DNA from 2 places in the Dankookia sp. GCM10030260 genome. Region 2 is predicted to be linked to the other one. Evidence: riboswitches for the same ligand, from Rfam matches in the RefSeq annotation. Region 2 holds a riboswitch; the other holds the start of a gene.
The links. A riboswitch is a leader RNA that binds a small molecule or an ion and turns the genes downstream of it on or off. The one in region 2 is predicted to bind cobalamin.
Positions count from the first base shown of each region.

Region 1 (7,184 bases), on a different contig from region 2:
TCCCTTCGCCGATGCCCAGGCGCTGCGCGGCCTGTCGCTGCTGGTCGATGGGATGCGGCGGGTGAAGGCCGATCCGGGGGACCTCGACGCGCGGATGGATTGCCAGCTCGGCTCCTGGCTTTCGATGGCGCCGCTGGCGACCGGGGTGCCGATGGGGGCGAGCCATGGCATCGGCTACGTGCTCGGCGCCGCCTTCGGGGTGCCGCACGGGCATACCTCCTGCATCATGCTGCCGGCGGTGATGCGCTGGAACGCCGCGGCCGATGCCGCCGGGCGGCAGGCGCTGGTGGCGGCGGCGATGGGCGCGCCGGGGGCGGCGGCGGGCGACCTGCTGGACAGCTTCATCGGCGGGCTCGGGATGCCGCGCAGCCTGGCCGCGGTGGGGATCAGCCGCGACGCCTTCCCGCGGATCGCCGAGGCGGCGATGGCGACCCCCTGGGTGCCGCGCAACCCCCGGCCCATCGCCGGGCCGGCGCAGGTGATGGAGATCCTGGCCCTGGCGGCCTGACCCACGCGAATGCGAGGCCGGGGGTTGCGGCGGATCAAGGAGGCCGCCGCCGCCGGGGCGGATGCTCCCGCGGCCGTCGCAGAACGGCAACGGGGAGGGATGGGCGTCATGACCAACCGCCACATGCACGAGATCATCACCCGGCGGCATCCCATCACCCTGCCGCCCGAGGCGAGCGTCCAGCATGCCTGCCAGGAGATGCGCAACCATCGCGTCGGCGCCATCCTGGTGACCGACCCGCAGGGCCGGCTGCTCGGCATCTTCACCGGGCGGGACGCCATCCGCCGCATCCTGGCGGAGGGCCTCAACCCGACGACGCGGCTGCAGGACGCGATGACCCGGAATCCCGAATGCTGCGCGCCGCAGGCGACGGCGATCGAGGCGCTGCGGCTGATGCGCGACGGCGGCTTCCGCCACATCCCGGTGGTGGACGGCCACCGGCTGGTCGGCATCGTCTCGCGCGGGGATTTCCTGGCCGACGAGAGCGGGCGGCTGGAGGCGGAGAGCGACCTCTGGGAGAAGCTGTAGCGCCCCATCTGGCCACCCCGCGCGCCGGGCCTTAGTCTTCCCGCCATCCCGGGAGGAACCGATGCCCGAAAGTCCGATCGATCCTAAATTGATGGCCGAGACCCGTCTTCCGCTGGCCGGTCTCCGCGTCCTCGACCTCACCTTGGCCCGCGCCGGCCCGACCTGCGTCCGCCACCTCGCCGACTGGGGCGCCGAGATCATCCGGGTGGAGCCGCCCGGCCAGGGCGACGGGCTCGGCGGCGCCCGCGACGGCTTCGACCAGGTCAACCTGCACCGCAACAAGCGCGGCCTGTCGATCGACCTGAAGAACCCGGCCGGCTTGGCCGCCTTCCTCAAGGTGGCGGCGACCGCGGACATCCTGGTCGAGAACATGCGGATGCAGGTCAAGCACCGCCTGAAGATCGCCTATGACGACCTCAAGGCGATCAACCCGCGGCTGATCTACGCCTCGATCTCCGGCTTCGGGCAGACCGGGCCCTATTCCAAGCGCGGCGGCGTCGACCAGATCGCGCAGGGCATGGGCGGGCTGATGACCATCACCGGCGAGCCGGGGCGCGGGCCGATGCGGGTCGGCATCCCGATCAACGACCTCACCGCCGGCAACCTGCTGGCCATGGGGATCATGATGAAGCTCTACGACCGGGAGCGCACCGGCCAGGGCGGCTATGTCCATACCTCCCTGCTGGAGGCCCAGGTCTTCATGCTGGACTTCCAGGCCAGCCGCTTCCTGATGGACGGGGAAGTGGCGGGACAGGCCGGCAACGACCACCCCGTCAACATCCCGATGGGCGTCTTCCCGACCACCGACAAGCCGATCAACATCGCGGCGTCCTCGCCCAAGCTCTGGACCAATTTCTGCAAGGCAGCCGGCCACGAGGAATGGCTGGAGGTCGAGGAGTGGAAGACCAACGGCGGCCGTTCGCGCGACCGCCAGCGGATCAACGCGGTGATCGCCGAGGTCACCCGGCAGCATTCCTCCGACTACTGGATCGACAAGCTCGAGGAAGCCGGCATCCCCTGCGGCCCGGTGAACAACATCCGCGAGGTCTTCGAGGACCCGCAGGTGCAGCACCTGGAGATGGCGATGCCGATGCGGCACCGCACCCGCGGCGACATCAAGGTCGTGGCCCAGCCGGTGAACATCGAGGGCGTCGAGACCGGCTTCTACCGGGACATGCCGAACCTCGGCGAGCACAACGACGAGATCCTGGCGGAAGCCGGCCTCACCGCGGAGGAGATCGCGGATCTGAAGGCCAAGGGAGCTTTGGGCGGGGCATGAGCAACATGGAATTCGCGGACGGCAAGATCCTCGCCAGCGTCAAGGACGGCGTCGGCCGGGTGGTGTTCAACCAGCCCGAGAAGCGCAATGCCATGTCGGTCAACATGTGGGAGGGGATGGGCGCCGCACTCGACCTGTTTGCCGAAGACAGCAACGTGCGCTGCGTCGTCCTGGCCGGCGCCGGCGACAAGGCCTTCGTCTCGGGCGCCGACATCAGCCAGTTCGAGAAGGTGCGCAGCAACGCCGATGCGCAGCAGGAATACGACCGCGTCACCAGCGCCGGCCGGTTGAAGCTGTCGCACTATGCCAAGCCGGTGATCGCGCAGATCCGCGGCTTCTGCATGGGCGGCGGCCTGGGCATCGCGATGTCCACCGACATCCGCATCGCCTCCGACGACAGTCAGTTCGGCATCCCGGCGGCGAAGCTCTCCATCGCCTACGGCTTCGACATGGTGCGTGCCCTGGTCGACCTGGTCGGCCCGGCGCATGCCCACATGATCCTGATGACCGGCGAGCGCTTCGGCGCGAAGGAGGCCGAGCGGATCGGCCTGGTCAACAAGGTCGTCCCGGTCGACCAGCTGGAGGCCGAGGTCGACCGGCTGACCGCGACGCTCGCAAGCAACGCGCCGCTCTCGCTGACCACCAACAAGCAGACGGTGAAGGCGGTGCTGCAGGACGCGGCCGACCGCGACATGGGCAGGATCCGCGCCGCCATGGCCGCCTGCTTCGACAGCGCCGACTACAAGGAAGGCCGCCGCGCCTTCATGGAGAAGCGCAAGCCGGCCTTTACCGGGAGCTGACAGGATCGGCCGGCCCGCCCGGTTGGGGTTTCACCGAGATTCCCGGTGCATGGCGGGCCGCTTGCCCTTAGGATAGGGTAACCGTGACGGGCTCGAAAAGAAGGGCCGCATGGCGAGGCTTTTGGCGGTCCGGCCGCAGCGCGGTCGGGCCTGGACTGGGACGAAGGGTCTGAGACCGGGAATGGATGGGAATATCGAGGCGCCGATCGTTGCGGCATCGTCTACGCGCGATCTTGGGCCTGACCTCGGGCACGACCAGGGGCATGACGCCGCCGGCGCACCGATTTCCCGCATCGTCGCCGAAGTGGCGGCCCGCTTTCCCAATGAGCGCATCAGCCTCGGCGACATGGCCCTGGCCTTCGGCGACCGCGCCTTCGGCCTGCTGATCCTGCTGCTGCTGCTGCCCTCCCTGCTGCCCGGCATGGCCTCGGTCTTCGGCACGCCGGTGCTGATCCTCGGCGTGCAGATGGGGCTCGGCCGCAGCGTGCCGAAGCTGCCGGGCTTCATCGCCCGCCAGAGCATCAAGCGGGAGGACCTGCTGCGGCTCGCAGGCTCCTCTTCCAAATGGCTGCGCAAGGTCGAGCATTTCGTGAAGCCGCGGCCCGGCGTCTTCGTCTCGCCCCTGGGGGACAGGGTGTTCGGCTGGCTGATCGCCTATGTGGCGCTGATGCTGATCCTGCCCGGACCCGGCACCAACGGGCCGCCGGCCTTCGGCGCCATCGTCATGGCGCTCGGGCTGGTCGAGCACGACAACCGCACCACCGCCTGGGGCATCGGCCTGACCATCGGCGGCTGCGCCTTCGCCACGGCGGTGCTCGGCATGGTTTGCTGGCTTGGGATCAAGGCGCTGGGCTGGATGTTCTAGCCCTGTCGGCAGGCATGGCGACACAGCTTCGGCACGCAAGGCCCAAGCGGGCCAAGCCCCCTGCCCTCGGGCCGGCCCGGCTGCTACACCGCATCCATGCGCCGGTGGCCCGCAAGGGCTGAAACGGGAACGCGCGAGGCCGGAGCGATCCGGTCAGGCCGCGGCTGCCCTCGCAACTGTAGGCGGTGAGGTCCTGCCATTCGCCATTGCACCCTGCGGTGCGAGAAGGCGGCAGGACCGCGGGGGTCCCCGGACTCCCCCACCGTGAGCCAGGAGACCGGCCGGCGCAGAGTTGTCTCGCGCGTGCCGGGCGGGGTGCACCGGCGCACCGGATCACAGGCCTTCCGCCTTGGCGGGGTGCCTCCGTCTGCGGGAACGACGCCCGTCGTCCCGGCCCCATTCGGGCCGGGGCTCGTTCGTCAACGCCGCAGGGGGAACCCATCATGCGACGCATCACCCTGGCCCTGGCATGCGGCATCGCCGCATTGCCCTGCCTTGCCCATGCCCAGACCGCCCTGCCCGACACCATCGTCACCGGCACCCGCATCCCGACGCCGCAGGAGCGCGTGCCGGCCGCCGCCACCGTCATCACCCGCCAGGAGATCGAGGAGCGCGGCTACCAGACCCTGGCGGAGGCGCTGACCGCCGTCCCCGGCCTGCGCATCGCGCCGCAGGGCGGGCCGGGACAGCTCACCTCGGCCTTCCTGCGCGGCACCGGCAGCGGCAACGTCCTGGTGCTGATCGACGGCGTCCCGGCCAACGATGTCGGCGCGCCCACCGGCGGCTTCGACTTCGGCCAGGACCTGCTGTTCGACGTCGAGCGGATCGAGGTGGTGCGCGGGCCGCTCTCCTCGCTCTATGGGTCCTCGGCGATCGGCGGCGTGGTCAACCTGATCACCCGCCGCGCCGCGCCGGACCGCGCCTTCCAGCCCTATGGCGAGCTCGCCGGCGGCACCCAGAACACGCTGCGCGGCGGGCTCGGCGCCACCGGCACGGTGGGTGCCTTCGACTACCTGATGTCCGGCTTCTCCCAGTCCACCCGCGGCTCCAACGCCATGGCGCCGCGCTTCGAGGCCAATATCCCCGAGCGCGACGGCTTCCGCGGCGCCACCGGCACCGCGCGGCTGGGCTGGACGCCGCTCGAGGGCACGCGCTTCGAGGCGCTGCTGCGCTGGCGGGAGAACAAATTCGGCCTCGACAACGTCCCCCAGGACGACCCGAACTACAGCGGCCGCGACCGCCGCTGGGCCGGGCAGATCCGCGGCGAGACGAAGCTGCTGGACGGCGCCTGGACCACCGGGATGCGGGTCTTCTCGACCGAGCAGACCCGCCGCTACACCAACCTGCCCGACCAGTTCGATGCCTTCACCCGGGAGGATTCCCGCTTCCGCGGCACCCGCACCGGCCTGGACTGGGGCAATACCGTGCGGCTCCCCACGGCCGGGCCCTTCACCGACGGCGCGCTCGGCTTCGGCGTGACCCATACGCTGGAGGACGCGCGGACGACGCAGTCCTTCCCCTCCGATTTCGGCGACTTCACCAGCAACCTGCGCGCGCAGCAGCACACCACCGCCGGCTGGGCGTCGCTGCAGTACCGGCTGCTCGACCGGCTCGACCTCTCGGGCGGGCTGCGGCAGGACAACGTCACCGGCGTCGAGGGGGCCACCACCTGGAAGCTCGGCGCCGCCCTGGCGCTGCCGGAGCTGAATTCGCGCCTGCGCCTGACCGCCGGCACCGCCTTCCGCGCCCCCTCGCTGTTCGAGCGCTACGGCATCGGCAGCTTCGACGGCTTCCAGGTCTCGACCGGCAATCCCGACCTGAAGCCGGAACGCAGCTTCGGCTGGGAGATCGGCAGCGACACCGACCTGCCCGGCTTCGGCAGGGCTCGCTTCGCCACCGCGAGCTGGACCTTCTTCCAGAGCCGGGTGCGCGACCAGATCATCAACGTCTTCGGCCCGACCGGCAGCACCTATGCCAACATCAACCGCGCCAACATCCATGGCGCGGAGCTGGGGCTGACATTGCGCCCGGCGACCTGGCTGGAGACCACGACGGCCTGGACCATCACCGAGGCCTTCGACGCCGAGACCGACCGCCGCCTGCCGCGCCGGCCCGAGACGGTGGTGAGCCTGACCGCGCGGATCGTGCCGATGCCCAGGGTGGTGGTGGCGCCGACGCTGCTCTTCACCGGCCGCAGCCCGGAAGGCGCCTTCGCCAGCTACGCCAACGACGGCACCGCCTACCCCTACGCCCGCAGCAATCCGGCGGGGACGGTGGTGAACGTCACGGCCAGTTGGCAGGCCTTCGACCAGGCGGCGCTGTTCCTTGAGGCGCGCAACCTCGGCAACAGCCGGTGGGAGCCGGTGAATGGCTTCGTCACCCCGGGTCGGAGCCTGTTGGTCGGCACGCGCTTCGCGCTGTAGCGGCGGAGGCATGGCTGCAGCGGGCGATGCGGCGCGGTAGCCTGCGCCGCATGACCAGCGCCCTCGCCTATCTCCTCGCCGCGCTTGCCGAGATCGCCGGCTGCTTCGCCGCCTGGGCGGTGCTGCGGCAGGGGGCGAGCGCCCTCTGGCTGCTGCCCGGCGCGGCCTCGTTGTTCCTGTTCGCCTGGGCGCTGACCTGGGTGGAGGCGGATGCCGCGGGCCGCGCCTTCGCCGCCTATGGCGGGGTCTACATCGCGGCCTCGCTCGGCTGGCTCTGGGCGGTGGAGGGCCAGGCGCCGAGCGGCTGGGACCTGGCCGGGGCGATGCTCTGCCTGGCCGGGGCCGGCGTCATCCTGGCCGGCGCGGCGCGCGGCTAGGCGCGCGGCGACCGCGCCAGGATGTCGGCCTCGGCCATCGGCCTGGCCGCGACCTCCGCCGCATCGGCGACGCCGAGCGCCAGCAGCAGCATCCGCGCCACCGCCTCGGCATGGCCGGGCGCGGCCTCCCCGCGCAGCACCGAGCGCATGCCCATCAGCCCAGCACCCAGCACCAGGTCGTAGGCGACCTGCGGCGCGGCGACCTGGAACCGGCCGGCCGCGATGCCATCGGCGATGTCGGTGGCGAGGTCGGCCCGCATCGTCTCGCCCAGCGGCGCGGCGATCAGCGCGACGCGGACGATGATCCAGCCCCAGGTCGCATCGGCGGCGGCCTGCCGGATGAACAGCCGCACGGTGCAGGCGACCCGGTCGGCGGGATCGACCAGGCCGCGCAGCATGCGGGT
Region 1 covers NZ_JBHTDE010000001.1:1,252,089-1,259,272, reverse strand. The annotation lists gene ACFQS7_RS06095 (iron-containing alcohol dehydrogenase) at 1-508, shown strand, start outside; gene ACFQS7_RS06090 (cyclic nucleotide-binding/CBS domain-containing protein) at 617-1,036, shown strand; gene ACFQS7_RS06085 (CaiB/BaiF CoA transferase family protein) at 1,128-2,315, shown strand; gene ACFQS7_RS06080 (enoyl-CoA hydratase) at 2,312-3,115, shown strand; gene ACFQS7_RS06075 (exopolysaccharide biosynthesis protein) at 3,297-3,980, shown strand; cobalamin riboswitch at 4,066-4,281, shown strand; gene ACFQS7_RS06070 (TonB-dependent receptor plug domain-containing protein) at 4,424-6,403, shown strand; gene ACFQS7_RS06065 (YnfA family protein) at 6,454-6,780, shown strand; gene ACFQS7_RS06060 (TetR/AcrR family transcriptional regulator) at 6,777-7,184, opposite strand, start outside.
Region 1: it holds a riboswitch for cobalamin, as region 2 does, so the genes downstream of both, ACFQS7_RS06070 (TonB-dependent receptor plug domain-containing protein) here and metE (5-methyltetrahydropteroyltriglutamate--homocysteine S-methyltransferase) in region 2, are expected to answer to the same signal.

Region 2 (7,184 bases):
TGATCGTCGTGCTCAACGACAACGACATGTCGATCGCCCCGCCGGTCGGCGCGATGAGCGCCTATTTGTCGAAGGTCGTCTCTTCCCGCCCCTTCCTGTCGCTGCGCGACATGATGGCGAAATTGGCGCGGCGCTTCCCGGCACCGCTCGAACGTGCCGCCAAGCGGGCCGACGAATATGCCCGCGGCCTGCTGACCGGCGGCACCCTGTTCGAGGAATTGGGCTTCTACTATGTCGGCCCGATCGACGGGCACGACCTGGAGCATCTGCTGCCGGTGCTGCGCAACCTGCGCGACACCGAGCTGCACGAGCCGATCCTGCTGCATGTGGTGACCAAGAAGGGCAAGGGCTACGCCCCGGCCGAGGCCAGCGCCGACAAGTACCATGGCGTGGTCAAGTTCAACGTCATCACCGGGGAGCAGGTGAAGGCTCCGCCCGGTCCGCCGAGCTACACCAAGGTCTTCTCCAACGCGCTGATCGCCGAGGCCGAGGCGGACGACCGCATCGTCGCGATCAACGCGGCGATGCCGTCGGGCACCGGGCTCGACGCCTTCGCCAAGAAATTCCCCAAGCGCAGCTTCGATGTCGGCATCGCCGAGCAGCATGCCGTCACCTTCGCCGCCGGCATGGCGACGGAAGGCATGAAGCCCTTCTGCGCGATCTACTCGACCTTCCTGCAGCGCGGCTACGACCAGGTCGTGCATGACGTGGTGCTGCAGAAGCTGCCCGTGCGCTTCGCCATCGACCGTGCCGGGCTGGTCGGCGCCGATGGCGCGACCCATGCCGGCAGTTTCGACATCGCCTATCTCGGCTGCCTGCCGGACATCGTGCTGATGGCCGCCAGTGACGAGCTCGAGCTCATGCACATGGTGGCCACCTCGGCCGCCATCGACGACCGGCCGAGCGCTTTCCGCTACCCGCGCGGCGAGGGGCTCGGGCTCGAGCTGCCGAAGCGCGGCACGCCGCTCGAGATCGGCCGCGGCCGGGTCATCAGGGAAGGCAGCTCGGTCGCCATCCTGTCCTACGGCACGCGGCTGCAGGAATGCCTGAAGGCGGCCGAGGAGCTCGGCGCCCGTGGGCTGTCCACGACGGTTGCCGATGCCCGCTTCGCCAAGCCGCTGGACACCGCCCTGGTCGAGCGCCTGGCACGCGAGCACGAGGTGCTGATCACCATCGAGGAAGGCTCGGTGGGCGGCTTCGGCAGTCTCGTGCTGCACCATCTGGCGCTGCGCGGGATGCTGGATGCCGGGCTGAAGGTGCGGCCGATGTGCCTGCCGGACCGCTTCCTCGACCACGACAATCCGAAGAAGCAGTATGACGAGGCCGGGCTGAACGCGGCGCAGATCGTCGCCATGGCGGTCGCGGCGCTGGGTGCCGGCGCGGCGGCGGCGCCGGCGCGGGCGTAGCAGGGCAAGTCCAGGGAGGAAGTATCCTCCCTGGCCTCTCCTCTGTTTTTTAAAGTCTGGCACTCGCCGCGCGGCGGGTCCTGACTCACAAAAGGGAAGGGTGGGGCTTGGGGAGGGAATACCCATTTCCCTCCCCAACCTTGCTTACGGCTGCACCAGTTCTGCCCGCAGCGTCCGCGCGGCCTGGACAAGGTTGGCGATGGCGGGCTTCACCTCGGCCCAGCCCCGCGTCTTGCAGCCGCAATCCGGGTTCAGCCAAAGCCGGTCCGCCGGCAGGTGCCGCATCGCCCGGCGGAACAGCCCGGCCATCTCCTTGGCCGGTGGCACCCGTGGGCTGTGGATGTCCCAGACCCCCGGGCCGATGCCGTTCGGGTAGGCGAAGCCCTCGAAGGCGGCCAGCAGTTCCATCCGGCTCCGCGTCGTCTCGATCGAGATGACATCGGCATCCATCGCGGCGATCGCCTCGATGATGTCGCCGAATTCGGCGTAGCACATGTGGGTATGGATCTGCGTCTCGTCGCGCACCCCCGCGGCGGCGAGGCGAAAGCACCCCACCGCCCAGCGCAGGTAGTCGGCCCACCCGGCCCGGCGCAGCGGCAGGCCCTCGCGGAAGGCCGGCTCGTCGATCTGGATGATGGCGATCCCCGCCGCCTCCAGGTCCCGCACCTCGTCGCGGATCGCCAGGGCGAGCTGCCGGCAGGCGGTCTCGCGCGGGATGTCCTCCCGCACGAAGGACCATTGCAGCATGGTGACCGGCCCGGTCAGCATGCCCTTCACCGGGCGCGCGGTCAGCGACTGCGCATAGGTCGTCCAGTCCAGCGTCATCGGCGCCGGGCGGGAGACGTCGCGCCACAGGATCGGCGGCGCGACGCAGCGGCTGCCATAGGACTGCACCCAGCCATGCCTGGTGAAGGCATAGCCCGGCAGCTGTTCGGCGAAATACTTGACCATGTCGTTGCGCTCGAACTCGCCATGCACGGGCACGTCGACCCCGGCCTCCTCCTGCCAGCGCACCGCCTCGGCGATCAGCCGGCGCATGGTCGCGGCATAGTCCGCCGCCCCGGTCTCGCCGCGGACGAGGCGGGCGCGGGCCGCCCGCACCTCGGCGGTCTGCGGCAGGGAGCCGATGGTCGTGACCGGCAGCAGCGGCAGGCCGAGCCGCGCCTGCTGCCGGGCGCCGCGTTCCGGATAGGGGCTGGCGCGCTGCTCCATCGCCGGCGTCGCCGCGGCGAGCCGCGCCGCGACCGCGGGGTCGGCGCCGTCGGCGCGCAGGGCGTCCAGGGCCGCGGCGCTTTCGGCGAAGGCGCCACGCGCCACCGCCTCGCCCTCGTCCAGCGCGCGGGCCAGCAGCGCCACCTCGGCCAGCTTCTCCTCGGCGAAGGCGAGCGCGTTGCGCAGCACGCGCGGCAACGCGGTCTCGTCCCGCAGGCTGTGCGGCACGTGCAGCAGCGAGCATGACGGGGCGACCATCAGCCGCTGGGCACCGCCGGGCCGGGCGGCTGCCTGCTGTGCCAGGGCAAAGGCGGCGCGCAGGTCGCGGCGCCAGACATTGCGGCCATCGACCAGGCCGAGCGAGAGCCATTGCTCCGGCCGCATCGCCGCGAGGACCGGCGCCAGTTGTTCCGGTGCGCGGACCAGGTCGAGATGCAGCCCGTCGACCGGCAGGCGGCAGGCCAGGCCGAGATTGTCGCCGAGCCCGCCGAAATAGGTTGCGACCAGCAGGCGTAGCCCCGGCGCGGCCTCGGCCAGGCAGCGATAGGCGAGTTCGAAGGCCGCGGCCCCACCGGCGGGCAGGTCGGTCACCAGGCAGGGTTCGTCGAGCTGCACCCAGCAGCCGCCCGCTTCGGCGATGCCGCGGAGTGCCTCGGCATAGGCCGGCAGCAGCGCCGGAAGCTGGGCGAGCGGGTCGCCGCCCTCCGCCGGCTTCGCCAGCAACAAGAAGGAGACCGGTCCCAGCAGCACCGGCCGGGTACGGCAGCCTGTCACCAGACCTTCCCGGACCGCCTCGGCCCAGGGATTCTCGGTCAGGTGGAAGCGGGTGCCGGGCGCGATCGGCGGGACGAGGTAGTGGTAGTTGGTGTCGAACCACTTCGTCATCTCGAGCGCCGGCGCATCCGCAGCGATGCCGGCCGCCTGCTCGGCCGCCGTGCCGCGGGCGCCGCGCGCCAGGGCGAAGCGGGTCGCGAGCGAGGCCGGGCCCTCGCCGGACCAGCCATAGCCGGGCGGGATGGCGCCGAAGGCGCAGGCGGTGTCCAGCACATGGTCATAGAGCGCGAAGTCGCCCGCCGGGATATGCGAGATGCCGGCGCCCTGCTGCAGCCGGCGGCTGGCGGCGCGCAGGCCTGCGGCGGTGCGGCGGAGGTCGTCCTCCGTGCTGCGCCCGGCCCAGAAGGCTTCGAGGGCGGTCTTGAGCTCGCGGCGTGGCCCGATGCGTGGGAAGCCGAGATTGGCGGCGATGGTCATGCGTCGGCACTCCGCCCCCGGTGCGCCCAGCCCGGGGGTAGGGTTGCGGCGCCCGGTGCGGGTCGCCGATGCCGGCAGGTCTCCTGGCTCGCGGGTCGCCGCCGCCGGCCCGGCCTTCCCACGCGGTCACCCGCGCAGTGGCCTGCCCCCGAGGTTTGGCCTCACGGGCATTGGACCGGCGGCTCGCCGCCGACAGTTGCTGGGGCAGCCACCGACTGGGCGCAGCGCGCCGCACGGTGTTCCCTTTTCACCCGTTCGCACGGGACCGGCATGCCATAAGGATATGTGCATATCCAAATGGCGACAACTTGCATCTGGTCACGCTACCGCGAGACCAACTGGCCGTTGCCGGCCACCGCGGCCGCGATTTCCTGCTGGGCCGGGTTGCGCTAGAAGCCCACCCATGCCGGATCACAAGCAACCACGGGCAGTTGGCCGGGTCCGTGCCGATCAGCTGCTGGTCGATCGCGGCCTTGTCGAAAGCCGGACCCGTGCGCAGGCGCTGATCATGGCGGGCAAGGTGTTCTCCGACACGCGGCGGATCGAGAAGGCGGGCCAGGTGCTGGAAGCCGGTGCGCCGCTCGAGCTGCGTGGCCAGGACCACCCCTGGGTCTCCCGCGGCGGGGTGAAGCTGGCGCACGCGATCGCGCATTTCGGCCTTTCGTCCGAGGGCCGCATCTGCATCGATGTCGGCGCCTCGACCGGCGGCTTCACCGACGTGCTGCTGCAGCATGGCGCAACCAAGGTCTTCGCCGTCGATGTCGGGCATGGCCAGCTCGCCTGGAAGCTGCGGAACGACCCGCGGGTGGTGGTGATGGAGCGGGTGAATGCCCGCTACTTGGAACACCTGCCGGACGCGCCTTCGGTGCTGGTCTGCGATGCCAGCTTCATCGGCCTTGGCACCGTGCTGCCGGCGCCGCTGGCGCTGGTAGCGCCCGGCGGCTGGGCGGTGGCATTGATCAAGCCGCAATTCGAGGTCGGGCCGGCCGTTGCCAAGGGCGGCGTGGTGCGGGACGCGAACGTGCACCGCCAAGTCTGCCACCGCATCGCCGACTGGTGGGCCGCACTGCCCGGCTGGCGGGTGCTGGGGGTCGAGGCCAGCCCGCTGCTGGGACCGGAGGGCAATCGCGAGTTCCTCATTGCGGCGCACAAGGCCGCCTGACGGCCGGCGCGGCTGCCGCTATATCGAGGGCATGAACGAGATCGCGCCCCCCGAACGCCGCTTCCCCGACCTGAAAGCCGAACAGGCCATCGCCCCAGACCTCAAGGCCGCCGGCTGGAAGGCGGTGCCGGCCCGGGACTATCCGGCGATGATCGGCCCCTTCCTCGCCCGCCGCGCCGGCGAGGGCTGGGAGTACGGCTTCCTGCCGGAACAGCGCCACCTCAACATCGGCGGCGTCGTGCATGGCGGCATGCTGATGAGCTTCGTCGACGACGTGCTCGGCATGACGGTCTGGGAAGCCGCCGGGCGCAAGCCGGTGACGACCGTGCAGCTCAACAACCACTTCATCGCGCCGGGCAAGCTGGGCGAGCTCATCATCGGCCGCGGCGAGGTGCTGCGGGCGACCCGCAGCGTGGTCTTCATCCGTGGCATGCTGATGCAGGGCGACAAGGTCCTGACGCATGCCGATGGGGTCTGGAAGATCCTCGGCAGCAACTAAGGAAGGCTGGGGGAGAAGGTATTCTTCCCCAAGCCCCCGCATCTATGTTTCCGAGCCGGCACTGGCCACGCGGCAGGTGCCGACCCACAGAAAGCAAAGGTGGGGTCTGGGGAGGAAATGCTTTCTCCTCCCCGGCCTTCACCCCAAGGGAGGACACAACCAATGCGCACCGCCGTCATCGTCTCCACTGCGCGCAGCCCGATCGGCCGCGCCTATCGCGGCGCCTTCAACGACACCCAGGCCCAGGCGCTCGGCGGCCACGCCATCGCCGCCGCGGTGCAGCGGGCGGGCATCGAGCCCGGCGAGGTCGAGGACGTCATCCTCGGCGCCGCCCTGCAGCAGGGCAGCCAGGGCAGCAATTTCGCCCGGCAATGCGCGCTGCGCGCCGGGCTGCCGCACAGCGTCCCCGGCATGTCGCTCGACCGGCAATGTTCCTCCGGCCTGATGGCCATCGCCACCGCGGCGAAGCAGGTGATCGTGGACGGCATGCAGGTCGCGGTCGGCGGCGGGCTCGAATCCATCTCGCTCGTGCAGAACGACAAGATGAACCGCCACCGCACCCGCGACCCCTGGCTGGAGCAGCACGTCCCGCAACTGTACATGTCGATGCTGGAGACGGCGGAGATCGTCGCCGACCGCTACGGCATCCCGCGCGACGCGCAGGACGAATACGCCCTGCAATCGCAGCAGCGCACCGCCGCAGCCCAGGCCGCCGGCCGGTTCGAGGCCGAGATCGTCCCCATGACCACCATGATGGCGGTGCAGGACAAGGCGACCGGCGAGATCAGCCACAAGCAGGTCACCCTGGCCAAGGACGAGGGCAACCGGGCCGACACCACGTTGGAAGGCCTGAACGCGCTGAAGCCGGTGTTCAAGGATGGCCAACGGGTCAAGGAAGGCCGCTTCATCACCGCCGGCAATGCGTCGCAGCTCTCGGACGGCGCCAGCGCCTGCGTGCTGATGGAGGAGGTCGAGGCTTCCCGCCGCGGCCTGCACCCGCTCGGCATCTACCGCGGCATGGCGGTGGCCGGCACCGACCCGGACGAGATGGGCATCGGCCCGGTCTTCGCCATCCCGAAGCTGCTGAAGCAGCATGGGTTGAAGGTCGGCGATATCGGTCTCTGGGAGCTGAACGAGGCCTTCGCCTGCCAGGTGATCTATTGCCGCGACAAGCTCGGCATCCCGGGCGAGCTACTGAATGTCGATGGCGGCGCCATCGCGGTCGGCCATCCCTATGGCATGAGCGGTGCGCGGATGACCGGCCATGCCCTGATCGAGGGCAAGCGGCGCGGCGCGAAATATGTGGTGATCACGATGTGCATCGGTGGCGGCCAAGGCGCCGCGGGCCTGTTCGAAGTCGCCTGAAACGCGGGCGTGGGCAGGGAGAAATAGTCCCTGCCCAGCCACACGGCGGGTGCCAACCCACAGAAACAGGTGAAGGATCTGGGGAGAATACCTTCTCTCCGGCCTTTTCGTCAGGCGCGGGCGGTCGCGCCCAATTCTTGCGCGCTCAACTCGGCCAACAGGGCCCAGACCCGGTCCGGGTCCATGCGGATTTCCGGGTCGTTCAGCAGCCGGTCCAGTTCGGCAAGCTTGGCCTGGAACTCACGCTCAGTCATGCAACCCCGTCCTCCCGGTTTGGCCGCGGCGTCAG
Region 2 covers NZ_JBHTDE010000004.1:295,889-303,072, forward strand. The annotation lists gene dxs (1-deoxy-D-xylulose-5-phosphate synthase) at 1-1,406, shown strand, start outside; gene metE (5-methyltetrahydropteroyltriglutamate--homocysteine S-methyltransferase) at 1,551-3,869, opposite strand; cobalamin riboswitch at 3,925-4,154, opposite strand; gene ACFQS7_RS17040 (TlyA family RNA methyltransferase) at 4,273-5,031, shown strand; gene ACFQS7_RS17045 (PaaI family thioesterase) at 5,063-5,530, shown strand; gene ACFQS7_RS17050 (acetyl-CoA C-acyltransferase) at 5,693-6,895, shown strand; gene ACFQS7_RS17055 (peptide chain release factor 1) at 7,006-7,149, opposite strand.